DNA from 2 places in the Lactobacillus sp. UMNPBX17 genome. Region 1 is predicted to be linked to the other one. Evidence: predicted binding sites of a transcription regulator. Region 1 holds the regulator's gene; the other holds the start of a gene.

Region 1 (8,091 bases):
AACTGAGACAACCCACATTGGGATAGTCTTTGGATAAATTGAAAGGAATCCAAGGAAACCAGCTGAACCAAGAGCTGCAGCAGTTACGTGCATGAAGCCAGCAAATGCAGCAGCAACACCTGAACCGATCAAAGCACAGAAGAATGGGAACTTGTACTTCAAGTTAACACCGAACAATGCTGGTTCAGTAATACCAAGAAGTGCAGATACACCTGATGAACTTGCCAACCCCTTCATCTTCTTGTTCTTAGTCAAGAAGTAAACTGCGAAGGTTGCGGCACCTTGAGCAACGTTAGCCATACATGCGGTAACAAAGATAAAGTCACCAGAACTTGCTGGATTCTTAGCAAATGCTGCCAAAAGTTGAGTTTCAACAGCTGGGAAACTTTGGTGAAGACCAGTAGTAACAATTGCTGAATAAGTCAAACCAAAGACACCCATACCAAAGGCACCAGTAGTGTTGTAAAGCCATACGATTGCATTAGTAATAGCGTCTGAGATACCCTTGAAGACTGGTCCAATAATTACAAAAGTAAGGAAACCAGTAATCATAATTGAAAGAAGTGGTGTAAAGGTAAAGTCAACTGCAGATGGAAGCCATTTGTGGAATCTCTTTTCCAAAATTGATAATACCCAAACTGATACTAAGACAGGAATAACTTGGTATTGGTAGTTAGTTTGTGCAACATGTAAACCAAAGATATCCCAGAACTTAGTAGCACCACCCAAGTTAGGTGTGGTCATAATCATACCGATTGCAGCACCCAAGAATTGGTTAGCTCCAAACCTTTTAGCCGCCGACATACCTACCAGAATTGGCATAAAGATAAATGGAGCAGCTGACATGACTTGGATCATGTTAGAAAGGCCAGCAATATTAGGTGCCATTTGAACAACTGACTTAGAACCAAATAGTCCTGGTGAAGTCAAGAAGTTGTTCAAAGCCATCAACAAACCACCAGCAACTAAGGCTGGAATGATTGGAACAAAGATGTCAGACAAAAGTTTAATGAAATCCATTACTGGATTCTTCTTTTTACCTTCTGCAGCGACCTTCTTCAAATCATCGGTTGATAATTCTTTCAAGCCAGTGATCTTAATGAATTCATCATAAACATCATTAACATCCCCTGGCCCAATAATAACTTGATATTGGCCATTAGTCTTAAAGGTACCTTTAACATCTGGATCGTTGTCCAATGCTTTTTGGTCAACCTTTGAGTCATCTTTTAAAACTAAACGCAAACGAGTAGCACAGTGAGCACCAGCGATAATATTGTCGCGGCCCACGTCTTTAATTACTCGTTCAGCCACCTTTCTGTGGTCCATATTTGTTTCCTCCTATGTAAACGTTTTATTCTCAATTCACTAACTATGATAACGCATTCATGAAATATGTCAATCGTTTGACAGAAATTTCTTTATTTATTTTACAGACTTATGACTTAATAAGCCAATTTTGCTGATATAAAATATGATAAGCGTTTGACACATTTTTTATTATCTACTAAAATACAAATGAAAGATAACGCTTACACGGAGGCAAAATTATGGAATGGACAAGAGAAAAACGTTATTTACCTTATAGTAAATGGGATGCAGAGACCTTACTTGACTTACAAGCAGAGGCCGCAAATTCCGCTTATCAAATGCATTACCATTTACACCCTATTTCAGGTTTAGTTAATGATCCAAATGGATTTTCTTATTTTAATGGTGAATATCACCTGTTTTATCAATCATATCCATTTGGTGCTGTTCACGGTTTAAAATCATGGGTCCACTTCAAGTCTCAAGACTTAGTTCACTGGATCAATCTCGGCTTAGCTGTTAAGCCTGACAGCATGGCAGATTCACACGGTGCCTACTCAGGTTCTGCTCGTGAAATCGACGGCAAATTATTCTTAATGTACACAGGTAATCACCGTGATGAAAACTGGGTTCGCACTCCTTACCAAATTGGTGCTTGGATGGATAAAGATGGTGTCGTCAAAGACAAAACTGTTTTATTCAAGAATCCTGATCACATCACTGAACATTTCCGCGATCCTCAAATTCTTAAGGAAAATGACACTTACTATGCGATTTTAGGTGCACAAGACAAAGCTGAAAAACACGGTCATATTGATGTTTGGAAATCTAAGGATCTTAAGAATTGGGAAGAATTAGGCTTCTTAAACTTATCAGATCACGTTTTAGGCTACATGATTGAATGTCCTAACATTGTTCGCGTCGGCGGTAAAGTCGTAGTCATTTTCTGCCCTCAAGGTTTAGATAAAAAGATTGCAGACTATGATGATATTTACCCTAACATGTATGTGATTGCCGATGACATTGATTTTGAAAATCACTGTTTAATCAACCCAGGTCCTTTACACAACCTCGACGAAGGCTTCGATGTTTATGCTACACAAGCATTTAACGCCCCTGATGGTACTGCATACGAAGTTAGCTGGGTTGGTTTGCCTGATACCACTTACCCAACCGATGATGAAAATTGGGCTAACTGCTTAAGCCAAGTTAAGAAGTTGAGTATTCATGATGGCAAACTAATTCAAGAACCAGTTGAAACTATCAAGTCATTACGCAGAAATGAAGAAAAAGTTAGTGGTAAGACAATAAAAGAAAATACTACCGGCCAATATGAATTAAAGTTAAATATTTCAGCTAACCAAACTGGCACTTTGCACTTTGCTGCTAACGATGATTTAAGCGAAAGCTTGCAAATCAAGTTTGATACCAACGATGGAAAATTAACTTTGGATCGTGCTCAGGCTGGGAAGAAAGTAGCAGTTGATTATGGCACCACTAGATCTACTAGCTTTACTCCACACGAAGACTTAAAACTTGATATTTTTGTCGATCACTCATTAGTAGAAATCTTCGTTAACGGTGGCGAACATGTTCTAACTGGCAGATTTTTCACTGATCCAGTTAACCAACGAATTAAATTTGATCAAGATACAAATTATCAAGGAACTTTCTACAATATGGAAACGATCCTTTAATAAGGTGATATTATGGCAGTAAAATTGACAGATGTTGCACAAAAAGCTGGTGTTTCAGTAACAACTGTCTCTCGAGTAATTAATAATCATGGCTATTTAAGCGATAAAACCAAACATAAAGTTTTCACAGCTATGAAAGAATTAAATTATCAACCTAATTCCCTTGCTCGATCACTTCAAGGCAAAAAAATGAAATTAATTGGATTGATTTTCCCAGAAATAACCAATCCATTTTTTGCGGAACTAATACAAGATATCGAAAACATTTTATTTGAAAAGGGATATAAGATAATCCTTTGTAATGCTCAAAGAGATAAAGAAAAAGAACGTGCCTACCTAAAAATGCTCTTAGCCAACCAGGTTGATGGTATTATTGCCGGAGCTCATAATTTAGGAATCGAAGAATATCAAGAATTAGGATTGCCGATTGTTTCTTTTGATCGTAAATTATCCGAAAATGTACCTATTGTCAGTTGTGATAATTATCAAGGAATCAAATTAGCAGTACATGATTTAATTCAAAGTGGTTGTCATAAAATTTTCTTTTTAGGAAATAAACAATTAAAAGGTAACCCTACAGACCAACGATTAAAGGCCTATTTAAACGAAGCAGAAAATTTAAATTTTACTCCCCACATTTGTTCAGTAGCATTTTCTGATTCTACATTATTGAAGAATATAACTATTCACGAAATGCTGCAAAATGATCATCCTGATGGTGTTGTTTGCACAGATGATTTAACCGCAATCTTAGTTTTACAAGAAGCACGAAAGTTAGGATTAAAAGTACCTGAAGATTTAAAAGTAATTGGCTTTGATGGTACTAAACAAATTCAAACTTACCATTCTGAATTATCAACAATTGCTCAACCCATCAATGATATAGCTATTTTGTTAGTTAAACTTTTGCTTCAAAGAATTAGTGATCCTAATAAAGAACTTAACAAAAAGCATTACATCTTACCTGTTAAATTAATTAAAAGTTTAACAACCGCATGAAAATAAGGCTTGGAGATTTCCAAGCCTTATTTTTTAGACATATTCTATTTTGATATCACTCATGCTCGAACGACCTTGAATAATTAAAGTTGGTCCACCACCGTTAGACGTACCATCAATTTCAAAATCACCTGACATGAAAGTAGATGCCATGTTGCTTTCTACCTGCCATGATAATGGTAAATAGATCGTCAAATCTGTCATTGTTATATTGACATTCATTGTCACTGTTTCATTTGCTGCCTGAGCATCATCTAAGTATAAGTTAACATCACTCATTTTAGCATTCACATCGATTGTCTCTAGTGCTTTAGAATGAATATAACGAGAAGTGTCTGACATAGTTTGATCAACTACTACATGAGAACCTTGTTCTTTGCTTACTGTATCAGTAAAGATATGATCTGTAAGATTTTCTCTTTTGTCCCTAAAGTTTTTAATTTTCTTATTTGCATAAACCACCGTATGAAATCGATTGCGAAAAATAATCCCCAATCCAATTGAAATTAGGACTGCTGCAAGTAAAATAGTCCACGGTACCAACCGAGTAATATGTAGTGGTTCAGCGAAAATCATTAAAATGAACGCAACAGAAAAGACACTCTCAGTGATCCGACGATTAATTAATCCATCTAATAAACTGATTGCAAAAATCACTGTCCCAATCGCAGCCCAGAACCCTAGTCTGTAAGTCCAAATCCCCATTTGGTTTAAAACTACAAACAATGCACAGGCAATAAAGAAGATGCCCCAAAAAGCTCGTCCCAATTTACCTCTCATTGAAAATTCCTTCTTTCTTCTAAACGATTACGCAAATCACGATAATAATGCCGCGATACATAGACCGTTTTATATGATTCTTCAAATTTAATCTGACAGTTAGAAATCGAACGTGTAATGGCATATATTTTATCCAAATTCAAAATAGTAGATTTAGCTACTCGCATAAAATTGCCGCCCAATATATCTTCTAACTCATACAATTTGTATTTAACTTGATAAGCATTTTTCGTCGTATGAGCCATGACGATCTTACTGTCAGTTTCAAAGAAAAGGATGTCGCTTAAATTCAAATAATAAGAGACATCATCTTTGATAGCTTCGATCTGCTCAAGATTAGGCGTTTGTTTCTGCAAGGCATGATACAATTGTTCAATTTCTGGCGTTAATTCCGAAGCATTAATAACTATTTCTGTCTCCTTTTGATTAGGATCAATATTTAATTTTACCTTCAAGCTTCATCCCTCCCTTCGACTTAACTATATTAAACCAAGAATCTTGCGTGAAAACTAGCTATTTAGACTAAGTGGTCAATTTTCATGACTAAGAGGTAAAAAAGACTACCTTTCATTTAGAAAAGTAGTCTTTTAAGATTATAATTCATCGTTCTTTTGCTTTTCAGAATCTAAAAAGTAAATCAATGTTTGCAATTCTGTTGCCAAATCTACATTTTGCACTCTTACACTTGCAGGAGCAGATAATCTAATCGGTGTAAAGTTCATAATTCCCTTAACTCCCGCATCTACCATTTCATCAGTAGTCTTTTGGGCAGCGGTTGAAGGAACAGTTAAAATAGCAATTGAAATTTGTTGATCACTTAATTGCTGCTTTAAATCTTTCATATCGTAAACAGGAACGCCGCTTAGGATACGACCTGTAATTTTTTTATTAATATCAAAAGCACAAGAAATTCTAATATTGTTGCTTCGCTTAAAATTGTAATTAAGTAACGCCCTTCCCAAGTTACCAACACCAACTAAAGCAACGTTTGTCAATGTATCTTGATTTAAAATCTTTTTGAAAAAGCTCAGCAAATTCTTTACATCATAACCATATCCGCGCTTACCTAAAGCACCAAAATATGAGAAATCTCTTCTAATCGAAGCACTATCAACTTGAACTGCCTCAGATAGTTCAGTGGAAGAAACCTTATCCTTGCCTTCTTCATTTAAAATGATCAAATAACGATAATATAAAGGTAGTCTTTTTGCTGTTGCTTTTGGAATTTTTATTCTATCCATAATAGAAGCCCCCAACTGTATTTCATGTTTGTGAATGCACAATCAAGCATATCTATCATACCTGTTAACAGGGTGTTTGTCCAAACATATTTTTCACAAAGATTATTTTTCACATGTATTTAGTATTCGATCACTTTCTACCATATGGTAGAATAATGGTTAGGTGAAAAATTATGATTATTGCACAAGGACACGATTTAGAACAACAATTTGGTGCCAACACTTTATTTAAAAATGTTACTTTTTCAATCGATTCTAATGCCCGAATCGGTTTAGTTGGTCCCAACGGGGTCGGTAAAACTACCCTATTAAAAATTATGACAGGCGAGCAAGAACCAACTCACGGTGAATTCACTGTTAACAAGGGCATTGATGTAGGTTACATTGCTCAGGAAAATGCATTAAACGAAGACAAGACCATTTGGGATGAAATGGAATCTGTTTTTGCACCCTTAATAAAGGAAGCAAAAAGTTTAACTCACATGCAAGAACAAATTGCGGAACATCCCGAAGACCAGGAACTGCTTAAGCAATATGACCAAAAGCAATTTGCTTTTGAACAAAAAGGCGGTTATACCTACCAATCAGATATTAAGAGTATCCTGAATGGTTTCAAGTTTCCAGAAAATACTTGGCAAAAGAAGATTGGCAGCCTTTCTGGCGGTGAAAAGACTAGATTAGCTTTCGTAAAGTTGCTTCTGCGTAAGCCCGCATTGCTTTTGCTAGACGAACCTACTAACTACCTTGACTTGGATACGCTTGATTGGTTGGAAGGCTTTTTGAAGAACTATAGCGGTGCAATTTTGGTTGTATCCCACGACCAGTACTTCTTAGATCATTTGGCAACTCAAATCTTCGAATTGCAATTTGGTAAATTAACTCCATTTAAGGGTAATTATTCTGCTTACGTAATGCAGCGTGAACAACGTGATAAAGATCAAGAAGCAGCATATGAAAAGCAACAGGCCGAGATCAAAAAAGACGAAGAATTTATTCAAAAGAATTTAGTAAGAGCTACTACTACCAAACGTGCTCAGAGTCGTCGTAAAAAGCTTGAAAAAATCGAACGAATCAAGCCACCAAAGCATAAGAACAAGGTTCGAATTCACTTTAATAGCGAGCGCCCTTCTGGTAAGGAAGTTTTAATTCTTAACGATTTAACTATTGGTTATCCAGACAAAACAATGGTTAGTGATATTTCCTTCCAAATTAATAAAGGTGATCGTGTAGCTATTATTGGACCAAATGGTATCGGTAAATCTACATTACTTAAAACCATTATGAAACAATTGCAGCCTAAAGGTGGTTCCATTAAATACGGCGCATCTTTAGACATCGGGTATTATGATCAGGAATTGCAAAGACTTGATCCTTCTAAGACCGTTTTGGACACTGTTTGGGATCGTCATAAGACAATGCCAGAACGTGATGTTCGTTCAATCTTGGCCAGTTTTCTTTTTACTGCTAAAGATATTGATAAAACTGTCGGACAACTATCCGGTGGTCAAAAAGCCAGATTAACTTTAACAGTTCTTTCTCTTGAACACGATAACTTCTTGTTGATGGACGAACCTACCAACCACTTGGATATCGAAGCAAAAGAAGTGCTTGAAAAAGCACTAAAAGACTTCGATGGCACTTTGCTCTTCGTTTCTCACGACCGTTACTTCATTAATCAATTAGCTAATAAAATTGTTTCTGTTAGAAATAGTCACGCCAAGATATATAATGGTAATTATTCTTACTATCTTGATGAAAAAGCAAAGCAAGAAATAGCTGCCTCATCTTCAACAGAAGTTCAACCTACTAAACAAGTCAGCCAGCAAAAGCTTTCTTACCAAGAACAAAAACAGCGTGATTCACAAAAGAGAAAATTGCAGCGCGCAATTGACCAAGCTGAACAAAAGATTGAAGAATTAGAAGAACAAGAACAAAGTATTCAAAATGAAATGGCAAATCCTGATATTGCTTCCAATTTTGATAAGCTTGGACCACTTCAAGAGCAATTATCTGATGTTCAAAAACAGCTAGATGATGCAAATAACGCTTGGGAAAAAGCAATC
Region 2 (8,091 bases), on a different contig from region 1:
AAAGATATAAATGGGATCGTCTTTTAAACTAGGTGCTGTGATATAGTTAACTTCGATTTCTTGCTTATCCGCATTAGGCAATGCAAGCTGATCAAATCCATTGGTATAAGTTAAATTCAGCTTAAATTTATTAGTTTTAGTGGTATATAAACTCTTTGGCGCAGTCCAATCACTAACACCAGCCGTAATTCCTAGAGCATAAGCTAAAGCGTAGTTTTCGTAGAAATATTCGCCAATTTTTGGCCAGTATACAACAACGCAGTTGTTTATTATGGGACAGCTATTGGCTTAATTATTCTATTTACAATTATCAATTTCTTGGTATCCTGCATCGTTCTTGCTTCCTTTGTTCAATACGTGCCATCAATTTTGGCAGTTATCAAATTCAAGCACATCAATGAATTCCCTAACCATGGCTTCAAGCTTCCTGGCGGTTACACAATTCCAATCTTGGCTTTGTTAATTTCCTGCTACATGGTTACTAACTTCACTTGGAAGACAATTTTGGTTGGTGTTGTAGTCGGTGTCTTGGCTGCTGTCGCCTACTTCTTTATTGAAAAAGACGAAAAGGCAGAACAAAAGCACCAACAATATTTAGCTAAAATGCGGCAGAAATAGCTAAAAACAATTAGATGCAAAAAGGAATCGAATCAAATTGATTCGGTCCCTTTTATTTTTACTCGAGATTTACGATAAATTTACTTTGTTCGCTTGTGAACGTATATTCGAATTTAGTATAATTTTATCCGTAGAAAAGCTGAAGCGGTGGCAATCCTTCAAGGAGATAGTGCTTATGAGTGATTTTTAACTCGTATTCCTATCCTAATAGAAAGAAGACGCCTTCGTGTCTGTATCAGATGCGTTACAACTAATGCTAGAATTCGGCTCATTTGCCGACCTCTTTTTCATTACTATTATAGCAAGTTTTTTAAGTCCGTACAAAAATATCTCAATGAATTATCTTAACTAAAAATAGCGATGGCACATTCACCATCGCTATCCTTAGTTTTATTCAAATATTAATTATTCAACAGTAACACTCTTAGCTAAGTTACGTGGCTTATCAACATCTAAGCCCTTATCCTTAGAAGCGTAGTATGCAAGAAGTTGAGCAGGTACAACTGTCAAAAGTGCTGACATGTAGTAGTTAATTTCTGGCAAAACAATGTCATCGCCTTCGCGAGCAAAGTCCTTACCAACAATAGTAATTACACTAGCACCACGAGAAACAACTTCTTGAATATTACCACGAGTAAGATCAGCAGTAACTGGATCATTAATCAAAGCAACTACCGGAGTACCCTTTTCAATTAATGAAATAGTACCGTGCTTAAGTTCTGCCGCTGCAAAACCTTCAGTTTGGATGTATGAAACTTCCTTCAACTTAAGAGCAGCTTCAAGAGCAACAGCATAGTCAATACCACGACCAATGTAGAATGCATTTCTTGATTTAATCAAGTAGTCATCTGCAAGCTTCTTGATCTTTTCCTTACCGTCAACGATTTGTTGGATGCCTTCTGCAGCCATTGCCAAATCTTGACGCAAGTCCCAATCCTTAGCATTTTCATTATTCAACTTTTCACCAAGAGCCTTAGCAAGAACAGCTTGTAAAGCAATCTGAGCGGTGTAAGCCTTAGTTGAAGCAACGGCAATTTCAGGGCCAGCACCCAAGAGCATTGTGTAAGTAGCTTCACGAGAAAGAGTTGAACCTTCTACGTTAGTCATAGTTAAGCTTGGAATGCCACGCTTGTTAACTTCCTTCAAAACAACACGTGAGTCAGCAGTTTCACCTGATTGGGTCAAGAAGATGAAGAATGGGTGCTTGCTCATCATTGGGAAGTGGTAGCCAGCTTCTGAAGCCAAACCAACTTCGGTTGGAATACCAGTGTAATGTTCAAAGAGAGTCTTACCAACTAAGCCTGCATGGTAACTAGTACCGGCAGCGAAGATGTATAAACGGTCTGCCTTAGAAATAGCATCAAGAATATCTTGATCAACCTTTGGTTCACCATTTTCATCAAGGTAGTTTTGTGACATGTGACGCATTACGCCAGGTTGTTCATCAATTTCCTTAAGCATGTAGAATTCGTAAGCACCCTTTGAAGCTGCGTTTGGATCAATGTTCAAAACGTGAGGTTCACGGTCAACTTTTTTACCATCAACAGTTTCAATTGTGTAAGAATCCTTAGTAATGTCACCAACATCCCCATCGTGCAAATCAACGAAAGTCTTAGTTTGGTCCATTACTGAAATAGCATCTGAAGCAATGATGTTAAAACCATCACCGATACCAAGCATCATTGGTGACTTGTTCTTAGAGATAAAGACATGATCTGGTTCAGTATTATCAACAAGCAAGAATGCGTATGAACCCTTAACAAGCTTCAAAGCTTCCTTAAATGCTGAAAAGCCATCCAAATTCTTGTCGCGTGCAATCTTACCGATTAATTGTACAACCACTTCAGTATCAGTATCTGAGTGGAAGTGTACGCCTTGTAAGTACTTTTCCTTCAATTCAGCGAAGTTTTCAATCACACCGTTGTGAACCAAGTAGAAACGCTTAGTTTCATCAAAGTGAGGGTGAGCATTGTCAACAGTTGGCTTACCGTGAGTAGCCCAACGGGTATGACCAATACCTACCAAACCTTGTTCATCTGGAGTCAACTTTTCTTTTAAGTTTGAAATACGGCCAACAGCCTTAGTCAAATATTCATTTCCATTTAAATCATTCAAGTAAATACCAGCTGAATCATAGCCACGGTATTCCAAATTTGTTAATCCGCTTAAAATAATTTCTCTTGCTGGTTTACCAACAACCCCAACAATTCCACACATAAATTTTTCTCCTTTGGTCTAGTTCACTTTTTGACAGTGGACTAGTTTGATTTCATTGTTACAGTTGCAATAATATTCTTTTTTGCCAAAGCGGTCAAGTGATTATTATCGAAATTGGTATAATCGATTTTAGAGCAAAAAAACAGCGGTCAGTTTTAATATACTGATCGCCATTTTGTATGTGTAAATTCAAATTACTTAGTCTTAATATCCTTACCTTCAAAGCTGTCTCTCATCAATTGAGCAATTTGACTAATTAATGGAGCAACTGGGTTAGTTACAGTATTTTGGTCGCCGTAAGCTTCAACAGCTAATTGGTCAACCTTCTTATTGAATTCATTTTCATCAACACCGTAATCCTTGTATGCCATCTTGATGCCAACTGATTGAGCTAAATCGATAATCTTTTGAACTAATTCTTCAATCAATTCAGCATCGCTTGAACCGGTCAAACCGATAGCTCTAGCAATTTCTGCGTAATCCTTGTCAGCACGGTAAACTGAGTAATGAGGCCACATAGCAAGCTTTTCTGGACGCTTAGCATTGAAGCGGATAACTTGTGGTAAAGCAATAGCATCGCTGACACCACTTGGAATATCAAAGGTTGAACCAACAGTGTGGGCAATTGAGTGTTCCAAGCCAAGGAATGCGTTTGAGTATGCCATACCAGCAATAGTAGCTGCATCGTGCATCTTCTTGCCAGCATCAAGATCACCATCATATGACTTCTTCAAGTTAGCGAAGATGATCTTAATAGCTTCAAGTGACCAACCACGAGTAAAGTCAGTAGCCATAGTTGAAACGTAACTTTCGATTGCGTGACCTAAAGCTTCAAAGCCTGACCAAGCAATCAAGCGTTTGGGCAATTTTTGTACGAATTGGTCATCAACAATAGAAACATCTGGGGTCAAAGCATAGTCACAAAGGGTGTGCTTAATACCAGTCTTAGCATCGCTAATGACAGCGATTGGTGAAACTTCTGAACCAGTACCTGAAGTGGTTGGAATACATACAAGTTGAACGCCGTTAATCTTTGGGAAGCGAACTACTCTTTTTCTGATATCCAAAAACTTTTGATAAGCTTCTTCAAACTTCATTTCTGGATTTTCGTAGAATAAACGCATTACCTTAGCAGCGTCCATTACTGAACCACCACCGATGGCGATGACAACGTCTGGTTTAAAGATGTTCATTCTGTGAACCCCATCTTTAATAACGTCGGTGTTTGGATCAAGCGTTACGGCCCTGAAGACTTCGTATTCTTTTTGACCACGACGCTTAGAAATAATGTCGGTAATTTCATCGGCAAAGCCTTGGTCAGCTACGCCTTCATCAGTAACGATGAAGAAACGGTTAACGTTTGGCATGTGACGTAAGTAGTTAGCTGCGTTGTGTTCGAAGTAGGTCTTAGAAGGAACCTTTACCCATTGCATGTTGTCACGACGCTTGGCAACAGTTTTAATGTTAAGCAAATCGCGAGCACCGATGTTATGTGAGAAGGTGTTGGCACCATATGAACCAGTACCCAAGGTAAGTGATGGAAGCATGTTGTTGTAAAGGTCACCGATACCACCAAGAGCAGCTGGTGAGTTAACCAAGATACGGCATGCATCCATCTTCATTGAGAATTCTTTGATTACTTTTTGATCACTTGAGTGAAGTCCAGCAGTGTGACCACGACCACCGTAATCAAGCAATTCTGAACAAATTCTGAAAGCATCATCATGATCTTTAGCACGGTATAAAGTGAAGACTGGTGAAAGCTTTTCAGCTGAAAGTGGAAATTTTCTACCAACGCCCTTGTATTCAGCAACAATAACCTTGGTCTCCTTTGGTACATCAACGCCGCAGAGCTTAGCAATTTCATAAGCTGACTTACCAGCTACAGGACCTGCAACAGTACCACGTCTTGGATCGATGAAGTGTTCTTCAAACTTCTTAATTTCTTCTTTGTTCAAGAAGTAGCAGCTCCACGTCTTGAATTCTTCCTTAACTCGGTCGTAGATTTCATCATCTACAACAACTGAGTTTTCAGAGGCACAAACCATACCGTTATCGAAGTTCTTTGACAAAACAATGTCGTAAACGGCACGGTCAATGTTAGCAGTCTTTTCAATGTAGGATGGGCCGTTACCAGGACCAACACCGATGGCTGGCTTACCTGATGAATATGCGGCCTTAACCATACCAGGACCACCTGTAGCTAAAATGGTTTGAACACCTGGGTTATTCATTAAATCAGTAGTAGCATCCAAACTTGGTTCTTCAATCCATTGAATTGCATCTTTTGGAGCACCCGCAGCAACGGCTGCAGCTTGAATGATCTTACCAGTTTCTACACAACACTTTTGAGCTTGTGGGTGGAAGCCGAAAATAATAGTATTTCTAGTCTTTAAAGCAAGCATAGCTTTGAAGATAACAGTTGAAGTTGGGTTAGTTACTGGAGTAACACCGGCAATAACACCTTTAGGTTCAGCAATCTTGGTTAAACCTAATTCCTTGTCTTCCTCAATTACGCCAACAGTCTTTTCGTGACGTAAACTATTCCAAATATTTTCACTAGCGTACATGTTCTTAGTAGTTTTGTCTTCTACTACACCACGCTTAGTTTCTTCAACAGCCATCTTAGCTAGTGGGTAAGCATTTTGTTCACCTGCAGTAGCAACTGCTTCACAGATCTTATCAACTTGTTCTTGTGTGAAGTTAGCCATTTCATCTAAAGCGACATGTGATCTTTTTACTAAATTATCAACCATGTCGTAAATTTGCTTTTTCTTCTCTTCCTCTGTTTGAGTCTCTTTTGGTTGTGTCTTAGCCATTATTTTATTACCTCTAAGATCTACTAATTCTTGTGAACTAATTTACAATGTCAACTATAGCACAATAAATCTAAAAGTAAACGCCATAATTTACGTAATTCACTAGTGAACAAGCATAAAAAATCACTCTATAATTTACTCTCAGACTAATGAAAGCGGTTGCTATTTTTACTAGTTTGTGAATTAACAAACATATTAATTTATATTATTCTTCTGAATTTTTTAAAGCTTTCCTAAATTACTGGTGCTCGATTGCAAAAATGATAAAATATTAAGTACATGTGAGAAAACTGAGAATATGGGGGAAATATATGAGTGAGAAAAAATCAGAGACTAGTTCTGGATATAAAAGAACCCTAAGCAATGCTCACATTCAATTAATTGCTTTGGGAGGAACAATCGGAACCGGTCTTTTTCTAGGTGTCGGTGACAGTATTCATAGGGCCGGGCCTAGCGTTATCTTGATCTATATCATTGTAGGTATTTTCCTATTCTTGCTTATGCGAGCCTTAGGCGAATTGATTATGTCCGACCTCAACAAGCATACTTACATTGATTTTATCGAACAATATCTGGGTAAAAACATCGGTTTTATTACCGGATATCTTTATTGGATTAGTTGGATCACTTTAGGAATGGCAGAAACAACTGCCTTAGGAATTTATTTTGAATATTGGTTTTCCAATTTAAAACCATGGATTCCAGGATTAATTACAACTGCCGTTTTGTTAATCATCAATCTAATTTCAGCTCGTGTTTTTGGTAATTTGGAATTCAGTTTTGCCATTATCAAAATCGTGACAGTAGTTGCTTTTGTTTTATTGATCGCTTATCTATTAATCACTGGTGGTAAAACATCATTTGGTCCTGTAGCTTTTGCTAATTTAGATGATCATGGCGGATTTTTCGCTCGTGGTCCACACGGTTTTTTACAAGGATTCCAAATGGTAATCTTCAGTTTTATTGGGGTTGAATTAATTGGTTTAACGGCAGCTGAAGCTCAAAATCCAGAAACCACATTAAAACGCGCAATCAATCAATTGCCAATCAGAATTATCCTATTCTACGTGATGGCGATTTTAGGAATTTTATTGGTTATTCCTTGGTCAAAAGTTTCAACTAACTCTAGTCCTTTTGTGCAAGCTTTAGGTGCAACCGGTATTCGCAATGCCAGTTCAATTATTAACTTCGTAGTAATTTCGGCAGCAGTCTCCTCCACTAACAGTTTTTTATACAGTGCGGGACGACTTTTGTTCTCAGTTACTTTCCACGGCAAAGGCAAGTGGAATCAAACTTTTGGTCACCTATCCAGACGGCAGTTGCCACAAAATGCTTTAATTTTGTCAGCATTATTTATGGCCTGCGCACCACTGATTACCTTGATTATCGGCGATCAAGCTTTTAACTTTATTTCATCTACTTCAACAAGTATGTTCTTGATCATCTGGTGCTTAATGGTTTTGACTCACATTGCTTACAGAAGAAAAACACCTGAAAATAAGTTAAATGACTTCAAAATGCCTGGCTTCCCTTACGTTGATTATTTGATTCTATTGTTCTTCGTATTGATGATCATCTTACTTTTGATTTTACCAAGCTACCGCATCCCAATGATTTCAGCTATCGTTACTTTCATCATCTTGTACTTAATCTCCAAACTCTGGAGTGACAAAAAAGAAGCTTAAAAAAAGACGCGATAATGTTGCGTTTTTATTCTTCTATTTTTTTGATAATTTTTGCAGGTACGCCAGCAACTACTGTGTTTTTCGGCACATCCTTAGTAACCACTGCTCCAGCGGCTATTACAGCATTTTCACCCACAATTACGCCTGGACAAATGGTAGCCCTGGCACCGATCCAGGCATTTTTCTTGATAAGTACTGGCTTTAATTCGAGTTCTTTTCTCTGCTTAGGTTTTAAACCGTGGTTAACGAAAAGAAGATATGCACCTGGTCCAATTAAAACATCGTCTTCAATGGTGATGCCACCTAAGTCAACCATCATCACATTGGAGTTAATAAAGATGCGTTCACCTATTTTGATGTTGTGGCCGTAATCCGTGTAAAATGGCAATATAATTTCTGTACTCTCGGGGATTTTTTGTCCTGTGATTTCACTGATTAATTGCCGCGCTTCACATTCATAATGACGCTGCGCGTTCAAGTTCTGCAACAAGCGCTGATTTTGTTCGACAATTTCTTGAATAAATTCTTTATCTTGGGTCTTCATAATCTGCTACTCCTTTTCTTGCTCATTTTTAGTTTAAAAGGTAAAGTAAGTAATGTAAAAAACTTATTAAGTATCACGTATAATAACTTTTATTTATGGTTAAAATATGGAATTAAGAGTTTTAACTTATTTTGTTGCCACAGCGCAAGAGTTAAACATGACGAAAGCGGCACAGAAATTATTAGTTTCTCAGCCTGCTTTATCACGC

What was found. The regulator Rex, encoded in region 1, represses fermentation and respiration genes when NADH is low (regulators of the CRP and FNR family bind a similar motif). The targets are predictions, from matches to a motif close to TTGTGAANTANTTCACAA.
Region 2: the regulator Rex is predicted to act here: its motif matches at 5,685-5,702, upstream of adhE (bifunctional acetaldehyde-CoA/alcohol dehydrogenase).

What each region holds. Positions count from the first base shown of each region.
Region 1 covers NZ_PCYT01000006.1:44,080-52,170, forward strand. Annotated here, with positions in the region: gene CP368_RS02160 (sucrose-specific PTS transporter subunit IIBC) at 1-1,329, opposite strand, end outside; gene CP368_RS02165 (sucrose-6-phosphate hydrolase) at 1,551-3,008, shown strand; gene CP368_RS02170 (LacI family DNA-binding transcriptional regulator) at 3,021-4,007, shown strand; gene CP368_RS02175 (hypothetical protein) at 4,041-4,787, opposite strand; gene CP368_RS02180 (LytTR family DNA-binding domain-containing protein) at 4,784-5,242, opposite strand; gene CP368_RS02185 (redox-sensing transcriptional repressor Rex) at 5,381-6,028, opposite strand; gene CP368_RS02190 (ABC-F family ATP-binding cassette domain-containing protein) at 6,202-8,091, shown strand, end outside.
Region 2 covers NZ_PCYT01000037.1:5,059-13,149, reverse strand. Annotated here, with positions in the region: gene CP368_RS06750 (Rib/alpha-like domain-containing protein) at 1-81, opposite strand, end outside; partial or broken gene CP368_RS06745 (amino acid permease) at 313-618, shown strand; gene glmS (glutamine--fructose-6-phosphate transaminase (isomerizing)) at 1,024-2,835, opposite strand; gene adhE (bifunctional acetaldehyde-CoA/alcohol dehydrogenase) at 3,030-5,654, opposite strand; gene CP368_RS06730 (amino acid permease) at 5,966-7,339, shown strand; gene CP368_RS06725 (DapH/DapD/GlmU-related protein) at 7,365-7,883, opposite strand; gene CP368_RS06720 (LysR family transcriptional regulator) at 7,990-8,091, shown strand, end outside.